DNA from 2 places in the Duganella sp. AC917 genome. Region 2 is predicted to be linked to the other one. Evidence: riboswitches for the same ligand, from Rfam matches in the RefSeq annotation. Region 2 holds a riboswitch; the other holds the start of a gene.
The links. Region 2 has a riboswitch for glycine ahead of ACZ0BA_RS07165 (D-amino acid dehydrogenase). Riboswitches for the same ligand answer to the same signal wherever they lie in the genome.
Positions count from the first base shown of each region.

Region 1 (5,109 bases), 330 kb from region 2:
GATCATCGACTTCAGGACCTTGTTCTTGCTGGCGATTTTCTTCAGCTTGTTCAGCGCCTCCTGCTCCGGCATCGGCTGCGTGTACGCGCCCAGCGGCAGCGTGGCCTTGTTGCGGATGTTGGCAGGGACGATGGTGTCGATCAGGGCTGCGCGCGAGGCGTAGCCGAGGACATCCAGCATGGCTTGCTGTTCTGCGGCGTCGGGGCCGATGTGGCGTGCGATGAAAGCATCGCGTGCTTCGAGTTGGGTCAGGCTTGAACGGGTCATAATTTACGCTTCAGTGGTCTTGCCATAAGCTGCTGCATCGAGCAGGCCGTCGATCGCGCTGGCGTCGGCCGGCTTGATCTTGAACAACCAGGCGGCGTAGGCGTCGGTGTTGATCGATTCCGGTGCGCTGGCCACGTCTTCGTTGACGGCGATGACTTCACCCGACACCGGCGCGTAGATGTCGCTGGCCGCCTTGACCGATTCCACCACGGCGGCGTCGTCGCCGGCGGCGTAGCTCTTGCCGACCTTTGGCAGCTCGACAAAGACGATATCGCCCAGCGCGTCCTGCGCGTACTCGGTGATGCCGACGGTGACGGTGCCGTCCGACTCAGCGCGTACCCATTCGTGGGATTCGGTGTACTTCAGGTCAGCAGGAATATTCATGTAAGGCTCCAGAGGGGTAGGGTCGGGGTCGGGGTACTAAACGGGGTGCGAACGCAGATACTAAATCAATTAAGCGGCAAGGATTTTACCGTTGCGGACGAAAGGCAGCTTGACCACCGAGGCGGCCAGCTTCTTGTCGCGGATCTCGACGTGCACGGTGTCGCCGACGGCCACGCCGTTGGGCACGCGCGCCAAGGCGATCGCCTGCTGCATGGTCGGGCTGAAGGTGCCGCTGGTGATCTCGCCGACGGCGTCGGTGCCGGCCACGATCACCTTTTGGTGGGCGCGCAGCACGCCGCCTTTTTCGCGCAGGATCAAGCCGACGAACTGGGCGTTCTGGCCCATCGCTTGCAGCGCTGCCTTGCCGATGAAGTCGCGCTCGGACACCAGGTCGATGGTCCAGGCCAGGCCGGCGTCGAGCGGGTTGACGGTTTCGTCCATGTCCTGGCCGTAGAGGTTCATGCCGGCTTCCAGGCGCAGCGTGTCGCGCGCGCCCAAGCCGGCCGGCTTGACGCCGGCGGCGGTCAGCGCATTCCACAGCTTCTCGGCCTGGTCGGCGGCGACGCCGATCTCGAAGCCGTCTTCGCCGGTGTAGCCGGTGCGGGCGATCATCGCCTCGCCAAAGGCGGCGCTGTGCGCGAAGGCGACGTTAAATGGTTTCATCTCGGCGGTGCCGGCCTTCGATTCGGGTATCACTTCCCACACCTTGGCACGGGCGTTCGGGCCCTGCACGGCGATCAGCGCCATGGCATTATCGCCATCCCTGCGCTGGGTGATCGTCACGCCGCTGTTGGTGGCGGAGTTCTGCGCCTGCATCCACGCCACGTCTTTTTCAGCGGTGCCGGCGTTGACGACCAGGCGGAACCAGCTTTCGTCGATGAAGTAGACGATCAGGTCGTCGATGACGAAGCCTTGCGGGTTCAGCATGCACGAGTACAGCGCCTTGCCCGACACCTGCAGCTTGTCGACGTTGTTGGCCAGCAGGCCGCGCAGGAAGGCGCGCACGTTGGCGCCCTTGAGGTCGACCACGCACATGTGGGCGACGTCGAACATGCCGACGTCGGTGCGCACGGCGTTGTGTTCTTCGATCTGCGATCCGTAGTTGACGGGCATGTCCCAACCGCCGAAATCGACCATCTTGGCGCCGGCGGCACGGTGTGCGTTATTGAGTGGGGTGGCTTTGAGCGTCATAATTCCTCGGTCCATATCGAAAAGGGGTTAACAGAACATACAAGGAACGGCTAAAAAGCTGTTTCCACAATGATCGCAGACCCCTCTGTCCTTGGTACCTGAGAGATTACGGGACGAGCCGACCGCTGTCGGACCCCATTCCCGTGCGCCCCTTCGGTGGGTCGCCGGCGTGTGCCGCGACCGCTCTCCAGAGTTGGACCAGTTGGCATCCCGCCGTGATAATGGTATCCACGTCGGCCGCGCCGGTCCCTTGATCGGTCCTTTTGCCTGAGAGTTTTTGGGTAGTGCCCCTTCGGCGGCCGCGTTGGCGTTTCCGCCCGCAACCCTCTCCCGATCAAGACTCGGGAATATATGTCAGAAGGGCCTGAATGTCAATCTTGGGGCCAGGGGCGAATCTGAGGCGCGCACGAATGGAGAACAATAAAAACGCCGTATAAACAACTATTTGCTAGAATAAATGACACTTATTCGAGAGCCCACACATGAGCCAAGATCCAAATTCCTACGAGGGCCACGCGTGGTTCACTTTGTCCGGCGACGTCAACAGTGACATGGTGCGTCGTGTCTTCGACGCCGTTGCCGATATGACCGAGGACCGCATCACCACCGCCCACATCCTGATCCAGTCCAATGGTGGCTATGTCAGCGACGGCATCTGCCTGTACAACTACCTGAGCAAGTTGCCGATTAAAATCATCACCTACAACGCCGGCGCCGTGGCGTCGATCGCGGTGATCCTGTTCCTGTCCGGCGAGGAGCGTTATGCCAGCGACACGGCACGTTTCATGGTGCACAAGTCGCATGCCAGCGCGCCGCACGGCGCCCGGCCGGATGCGCTGCGCATCATCGTCGAAGGCTTGCAGGCCGACGACGCGCGCACCGAGCAGATCCTGCGCGAACACGTACAACTGTCCGAAGAGCATTGGCGCACGCACGCCTATTCCGACCTGCACCTGACTGCTGCCGAGGGGGTGGCGGTGGGGATGGTCAACGCGGTCAAGGATTTCGTGCCGCCGCGCGGACAGCGCGTGGCCAATATCTGACCGCCCGCTGAAAGGCGAGCGGCGCCATGAAGGCGCCGCCGATGCCGCTATCGGGTGCAGCCCGATCAGCGGTTTTTGTTGCCGGACTGCTTGTTGCCGTCGTTTTTGTGGCTCTGGCGGCCGGCTTCAACATGTTGCTCGTGGGTGCCGCCCTGGTTGCCGGAGCGCGAACCGCCCGACGAACCTTTGTCGCCCGATTGCTTGCTGCTGCCCTGGTTGCCGCCTTGCTTGCTGCTGCCGCCTTTTTGATTCGAGTTCATTTTAATTCCTTTGCGAAAGTGAAAGAACGTACTCGCCAAAAAAGCGCCGTGCTGATCGGATCACTGCTGGGCAGCGCGCGCATTTCTGGTGCAGCAATGATGCGTTTTCGTTCAGGCACTTGCTATCGGAACGCGTCTTGGCGGGCTGTAGGACCATGCCTCGCACTTGGCATTAAAACTCTTCCCATTCGACCTCATTGCTGAGCTTGCCGGAGGCTTTGCCCAGCCCGCTTGTGGTGCTTGTGCGCGCGCTCGCGCCGGCCTTGGCACGCGCGGCGGTGCCCGCCTTGGCGTTGGCGGCGGGACTGCTGGCGGGGGCGGTGTTGGCGCTTGGTCGACGCGGCGTGGTAGGGCGCTTTTCCGGCGACGGCAATGCTGGCGGGGTCCGCTCACGGAGGTCGGCGGCGCTTGCGCTGGCGGGCGGCGCTTCGTCGCGGTTCGCGCTATCGGCCGCGCCTGTTCTGCCGACGGCGCCGGACGGCAGCGCCCGGGCGTCCCGGTAACCGCCGTCGTGCATGGCAAACGCGCCGATCGCCTCGTTCAGCTTGCCCGTTTCATCGCGCATCGACGATGCGGCCGCCGCCGCCTGCTCGACCAGCGCGGCGTTCTGCTGGGTCGCCTGATCCATCGCCGCGATCGCCTGGTTGACCTGCTCCAGCCCGGCGGTCTGCTCGGCGCTGGCGTCGGCGATCTCTCCGATCAGCCCGGTAACCCGCTGGACGCTGCCCACCACCTCGTCCATCGTCAGGCGCGCCTGGTCGGCCAGTTGGGTGCCGCGCACGACCTTGTCGACCGAATCGTCGATCAGGCTTTTGATCTCCTTGGCGGCCGCCGCGCTGCGCTGGGCCAGGTTGCGCACCTCGGAGGCGACCACCGCGAAGCCACGGCCTTGCTCGCCGGCGCGGGCCGCTTCGACCGCCGCGTTCAGGGCCAGGATGTTGGTCTGGAAAGCAATGCCGTCGATGACGTCGATGATTTCCGCGATCTTCTTCGAGCTGTCGTTGATCGACGCCATCGTACCGACCACCTGATCGACATCGTTGCCGCCGCGTACCGCGACCGCCGATGCGGAGACGGCCAGCTTATTGGCCTGTACCGCGTGCTCGGCGTTTTGCTTGACGGTGGCCGTCAGCTGTTCCATCGACGAGGCGGTTTCCTCCAGCGACGCGGCCTGTTGCTCGGTGCGACTCGACAGGTCCAGATTGCCGTCGGCGATCTCGGCCGAGGCCTGGCCGATCGCCCGCGCGCCGCTTTGAACCTGGGCGATCATCGTCATCAAACTGTCGTTCATGTGCTGCATCGCTTGCAGCAGCTTGCCGGTTTCATTGATCGAGCGGACCTCGATGCGGGTGCTCAGGTCGCCATCGGCAATGCGCTGCGCCACCAGCATCACCTGCTGCAACGGTGTCGAGATCGAACGCGCCAGCCACATCGCCAGCAGCACGCCGAAGCCGATCGCCGTGCCCAGCATGGCCAGCGTGCCGACACGGGCGACGGCATAGGTCTGGTCGGCGCCGCGCGCGGCCTGCTGGCTGCCTGCCATGTTACTGGACAGCAATTTGTCCAGTTGGCCGTTCGTGGCGTCGAACGCCGGCAGCGAAGAGCCCTTGAGCACCGCGACCGCCTCGTCCTTCTTGCCTTCGTTGGCCAAGGCCATCATTTTGCGGTGCTCGGCCAGATAGGCGGACGCCATGCGTTGTAATTCGACTGCTTCCGCCTTGATATTGGCGTCGTTCACGGTTCTGCCGAGCCGATCCGCATTGTCATGGAAGGTCGACAAAGCGACCGTCAGTTTTTGCTCGGAACCTTCGATGCTGCCCTTGTCGCTGACGACGACGTGCTCCAGCTTGCGTAGTTCCTGCAAATCGTTTTTGAGCGATAGCACGGCCATGGTCTGCGGCAGCCAGCTGCCAGACAATTGCGTTGACGCGTCGTTGATGGCGCCCATGCGCGTGAGCGAACCC
Region 1 is NZ_OZ409848.1:1,275,374-1,280,482, forward strand. Features, by position in the region: gene gcvP (aminomethyl-transferring glycine dehydrogenase) at 1-267, opposite strand, end outside; gene gcvH (glycine cleavage system protein GcvH) at 271-651, opposite strand; gene gcvT (glycine cleavage system aminomethyltransferase GcvT) at 721-1,842, opposite strand; glycine riboswitch at 1,918-2,043, opposite strand; glycine riboswitch at 2,088-2,185, opposite strand; gene ACZ0BA_RS05755 (ATP-dependent Clp protease proteolytic subunit) at 2,325-2,885, shown strand; gene ACZ0BA_RS05760 (hypothetical protein) at 2,951-3,145, opposite strand; gene ACZ0BA_RS05765 (methyl-accepting chemotaxis protein) at 3,318-5,109, opposite strand, start outside.
Region 1: another riboswitch for glycine. It lies ahead of gcvT (glycine cleavage system aminomethyltransferase GcvT); the one in region 2 lies ahead of ACZ0BA_RS07165 (D-amino acid dehydrogenase).

Region 2 (5,109 bases):
GCCTGCTTGGCGCGGTGGCGCGTCGGCGCAGACAGGCCTGATTGCCGATCATGCCTGATTTGTTAATGCGCCTGAACGCCAATCCGCTCACAGGCGCGATCGTCAGGGCCATCGGCCTGCCCAACCCGGTGCCGCTGGCGCGGGAGGCGGGGCCGTACGCGGTCCTGCCGTTCGAACGCAAGCGCATTTTGTTATGCCGCACCCCAGGCGGCTACGCAGCCGAGGCCATGGCTGCGGCCTTTGCCCGCGCCGGTGCGGCTGCGCTGGACGCGACCGCTGTTGGTGCTGGAGCGCTCGACATCGTGGCGATGGACGCGACGGGCTGCGAGACGCCACAGGACTACCGGGCGTTGTACGACGGCTTCCATCCGGTCGTGCGGCAGCTGGTTCGCAATGGCCGCGTGCTGATACTGGCGGCCGATCCCGGCGCGGCGACGACGCCTGTCGCCGCTGCCGTCGCGCGTGGCATCGAAGGCTTCGCGCGGTCGCTGGCAAAGGAGACCGGCGCCAAAGGCATCACCGTCAATCTCGGCTATGTGGGCCGCAATGCGCTCGACCGGCTCGACGGCCCGCTGCGCTTCTTCTGCGGCGAACGAACAACCTATGTGACCGGCCAGGCCTTCCATTTGACGGCGGGCGTGGCCGCACCAACCGCCATGCCGTCGACGCAGGTGTTGTCCGGCAAAGTCGCGTTGGTGACCGGTGCGGCCCGTGGCATCGGCCTGGCCGTGGTGGAGCGGCTGGCGCAGGAGGGCGCCACCGTGGTCGCGCTTGACGTGCAGTCCGCGGCCGACGAGTTGCACAAGGCTTGCGAGCGTTTTGCCGCTGCTCCCTTTGTCGCCGATATCGCGGCGCCGGAGACTGCAGAGCGCCTCGCCGCCTTTCTGCTCGAACGTTTCGGCGGTGTCGACATCGTGGTCCACAACGCCGGCATCACGCGCGACCGCACACTGGCCAATATGCAGCAACATTCGTGGGATCTGGTGATGCAGGTGAACCTGGCCGCCGTGATGGCGATCGACCAGCGATTCCTGGAGGGCGGCGTGCTACGCGACGACGGCCGCATTGTCTGCCTGTCGTCCGTCAGCGGCGTGGCGGGCAATTTCGGACAGACCAACTACGCGGCGTCCAAGGCCGCGTTGATCGGCTATGTCGCAGCGCAGGCGCCATTGCTGGCGCCGCGCGGCATTTGCATCAACGCTGTCGCGCCTGGCTTTATCGATACGCCGATGACCGCTGCCATGCCGATGTTCGTGCGCGAGATTGGCCGACGCCTGACTCCGTCAAGCAGAGCGGCCAACCACGCGATGTGGCGGAACTGATCACCTTCCTGGCCACCCCCGCCGCGTTCGGCATCAGCGGCGAGACGCTGCGGGTTTGCGGGCAGGGCCTGATAGGGGCGTGAGCCAGCGCACGGCGAGCACGACGTGGCTTACGGGTTTTTGTCGGCCAGCAGGGCGGCGGTATCCTTCGCCCCCATGGTCTGCGCCAGCGAGATCGCGGTCATGCCCCGGCTGTCGACCGCGTCGACGGCCGCGCCGCGCTCGATCAGCAGCTTGAGGATGTCGGTTCGGTTGAACATGGCGGCCATCATCAGCGGCGTTTTGCCGTCCGGACTGGCGCCTTCGATATCGGCGCCGTGCGCCAGCAGCAGCTCGGCGATGTCCAGGTAGCCTTTGTAGGCGACGCCAGCCAGCGGCGTTTGTCCCTGATCGTTGGGTACGTTCGGATCGGCGCCGGCTTCGAGCAGCACGCGTGCCGTGTCCAGGTGGCCGTGATAGCTGGCGAGCATGATCAGGCTGTCGCCCTTTTCATTGCGGAAACTGACCGGCAAGCCCTTGGCCACCATGCCGGCCAGACGTTCGGCGTCGCCTTCGCGTACCAAAGTGAACACGCCGCGGATGAATTCCAGTGTTTCCGCATCCATCACCGGGGCTGGCGCCGCCGCTTTTTCATTCTCTGCCATGTCGAGCTTTCATAAAAATTGTTCTGAGACGTAAATATGACTAGATTCAATTTTAAGCGATGTACGCTGTCGCACGCGCAAGCCAGAGTCGTCATGCAAATGTCTATATTGCCAGTTCGCCGGCGAAATCGGCCAGCACCCGCACCAGCCGTCCCTCCGCCAGGTGGCCCGCGACGGTGCTGTCGATCGCGCTCGCCTGGCCAACGCCGGCCAGTGCGGCGTCCACCATCAATTCCGGCGTGCCCAGGATCATGGAGCCGGACACCTGCGCCGTCAGCGGCCGTCCTTCCTTTTCAAATTCCCAGCGGCACAAGTTGCCGCTGGCGATCTCGCGGTAGCCGATGCAATTGTGTCCGGTCAATTGGTGTGGCGTGAGCGGTGCCGCGTGGCGCGCCAGGTAGGCCGGCGAGGCGACGATGGCCAGCCGCAGATCTGGCGTCACGCGCACCGCACTCATGTCCTGCTCCACGCTCTCGCCCAGGCGGATGCCGGCGTCGTAGCCGTCGCGCGCGATGTCGACGAAACCGTCGTTGATCGCCACCTCAAGCGTAATGTCGGGGTAGGCCGCCGCCAACCCGCCCAGATGCGACGCCAGCGCCATCTTCGCACCCAGCAGCGAGGAATTGAGGCGCACCGTGCCCTGCGGCCAGTCGCGGAAGCTGTTGACGTCCTCGATTGCGCTGGTGATGCGCGAGAATGCCGGCGCCACCTGCGCCAGCAGGGCCTGGCCGGTCTCGGTCACGGAGACGGAGCGGGTGGTGCGGTTGAGCAGCCGCACGCCGAGCCGTTGCTCCAGGGTGCGCAGCGAGTGGCTCAGCGTGGGCAGAATGTACTGGTCGACGGCGGCTACACCATCACCGCCATGCCCTAGGCGGGCGACGCGGGGATGGTCATGCCGGATTTTTTCAGGTAAGCTTGGCGCCGTTGTGGCCAAAAGCCACCGCCGTATCGGGAGAGACTGTTCCAGGCATGCCTGCAGAACAGCGCCGAAGGAGCAACCGCCCCGGAAACTCTCAGGCAAAAGGACCGATACAGCACTTTAAACTCTGAAGAGCGGCAGGACTTGGACGTCGTCCACCCGCACCGAAGGAGCAAGCGCTGCCGCCATCGCGGCGCGGCGTGAATCTCTCAGGTCCAGAACAGAGGGGGTGTCTTTGCGCATGTGCGCCGAGACCATCCCCTTTGACGGTCTGGAGTCCTGCATGAAAACCATAGCAATCATCGGCGGCGGCATCACCGGCGTCAGCACCGCGTACGCACTCGCCAAACGCGGCTTTTCCGTCACCCTGCTGGAGCGCCATCGCTACGCGGCGATGGAGACCTCGTTTGCCAACGGCGGCCAGCTGTCCGCGTCCAACGCGGAAGTCTGGAACCATCGCTCCACCATCGCCAAAGGCCTGAAGTGGATGCTGAAGAACGACGCGCCGTTGCTGGTCAATCCCAAACCGAGTTGGCACAAGCTGTCGTGGTTCGCCGAATTCATCGCCGCCATGCCGCACTACCGCGACAACACCGTCGCGACCGCGCAGCTGGCGCTGGCTGCGCGCGAGCACCTGTTCCAGTGGGCCAGGGACGAGGGCATCGAGTTCGACCTCAAGCGCGAAGGCATCCTGCACATCTACCGCGACCGCGCGGGATTCGAACACGCCGCCGGAGTGTCCAAGCTGTTAATGGAAGGCGGCCTGTCGCGCCGCGCCGTCACGCCCGAGGAGATGCGCGCCATCGAGCCGGCGCTGCGCGGCGACTACTACGGCGGCCACTACACCGTCAGCGACAGCACCGGAGACATCCACAAGTTCACCACCGGGCTGGCGCGGGCGGCGCAGCGGCTGGGCGCCGAACTGCGCTTCGGCCAGCACGTGACGGCCATGCGGGCGGACGCCGGCGGCGTGAGCATCACGGTCGAGGAGGACGGTTTCAGCGACACCACGCGCTACGACGCGGTGGTGGTGTGCGCCGGCACCGCCAGCCGCGCGATGGCGGCCATGCTGGGCGACCGCGTCAACGTTTATCCGGTCAAGGGTTATTCGATCACCGTCCACCTGAACGACGCCGCCAGCCAGGCCGCCGCGCCCACCGTCAGCCTGCTCGACGATGAGACCAAACTGGTGACCAGCCGGCTGGGCGACGACCGCTTCCGCGTGGCCGGTACGGCCGAATTCAACGGTTTCAATCGCGATATCCGCGCCGACCGCATCGCGCCGTTGGTGAAGTGGGTGCAGCAGTGCTTCCCCGGAGTGAGCACGCGCAGCGTGACGCCGTGGGCCGGACTGCGGCCGATGATGCCCAACCTGATGCCGCGCGTCGGTCGCGGCAAGGCGCCGACGGTGTTCTACAACACCGGCCACGGGCACCTGGGCTGGACCTTGTCGGCGGCGACCGCCGATATCATCGCCGATACAATTTTGAGCGCTTCCGAAAGCGCAGCGGGGCGGCCGTCGCCGGTGGCGCTGGCGCGCGTGGCGTAGCGAAGGTCACATCCGGTAGCCGGGCAGCAGGCTCGCCTGGCTGACCCATTCGGCAAATTGCGCTTCGTCGAGCGGCTCGTCCTCGCGGATGTCGAGATGGCGCACGCCGGGGGTCTTGGAGGCGCCCGGCGGCAGCGGATCGAGAAAGCCGCCGTTGAAGAAGGTCACCTTGAGGTACTTGTTATAGCAGTGAAAACCGAGGAACCAGCCCTGGTCCGCCATGCCGTACAGCGGCGTGTTCCATTTGACGGCCTTGTTGACGGCGGGGACGGTACGGCCGATGATGTCGTCGAGCCGGCGACCCAGATCGCTTTTCCAGGCCGGCATGGCGGCGATATAGGCTTGCACCGGCGCGTCGCCGTAGCCTTTGGGGATTTGCGGGTTGCCGCCCGATAGCCGGACCGGCGTCGTGTGACTGGCAGTGGACGGCGCGGTTTCCAAGGCCTTGGCGGCTGGTTTGCTGGCCATGACGTTATCTCCATTGACGGCTTGTTTGTCGGTCAAGGATACGTTATTTTTGTGCGCGCGCCGACGAAATAGGCATTGACGCCTGTCAGGAGGTCAGCGCGTCCCGCAACGCAGGCGAAGCGTTGGCGATGACGACCCGGTTGCGCCCATTGTGCTTGGCCTGGTACAGCGCGCGGTCGGCGGCCTGGAACAGCGCCGTGGCGTCGA
Region 2 is NZ_OZ409848.1:1,607,733-1,612,841, forward strand. Features, by position in the region: partial or broken gene ACZ0BA_RS07145 (FxDxF family PEP-CTERM protein) at 1-41, shown strand, start outside; gene ACZ0BA_RS07150 (3-oxoacyl-ACP reductase) at 51-1,322, shown strand; gene ACZ0BA_RS07155 (ankyrin repeat domain-containing protein) at 1,433-1,966, opposite strand; gene ACZ0BA_RS07160 (LysR family transcriptional regulator) at 2,070-2,900, opposite strand; glycine riboswitch at 2,906-3,005, shown strand; glycine riboswitch at 3,006-3,119, shown strand; gene ACZ0BA_RS07165 (D-amino acid dehydrogenase) at 3,169-4,434, shown strand; gene ACZ0BA_RS07170 (DUF1801 domain-containing protein) at 4,441-4,902, opposite strand; gene ACZ0BA_RS07175 (sensor domain-containing diguanylate cyclase) at 4,988-5,109, opposite strand, start outside.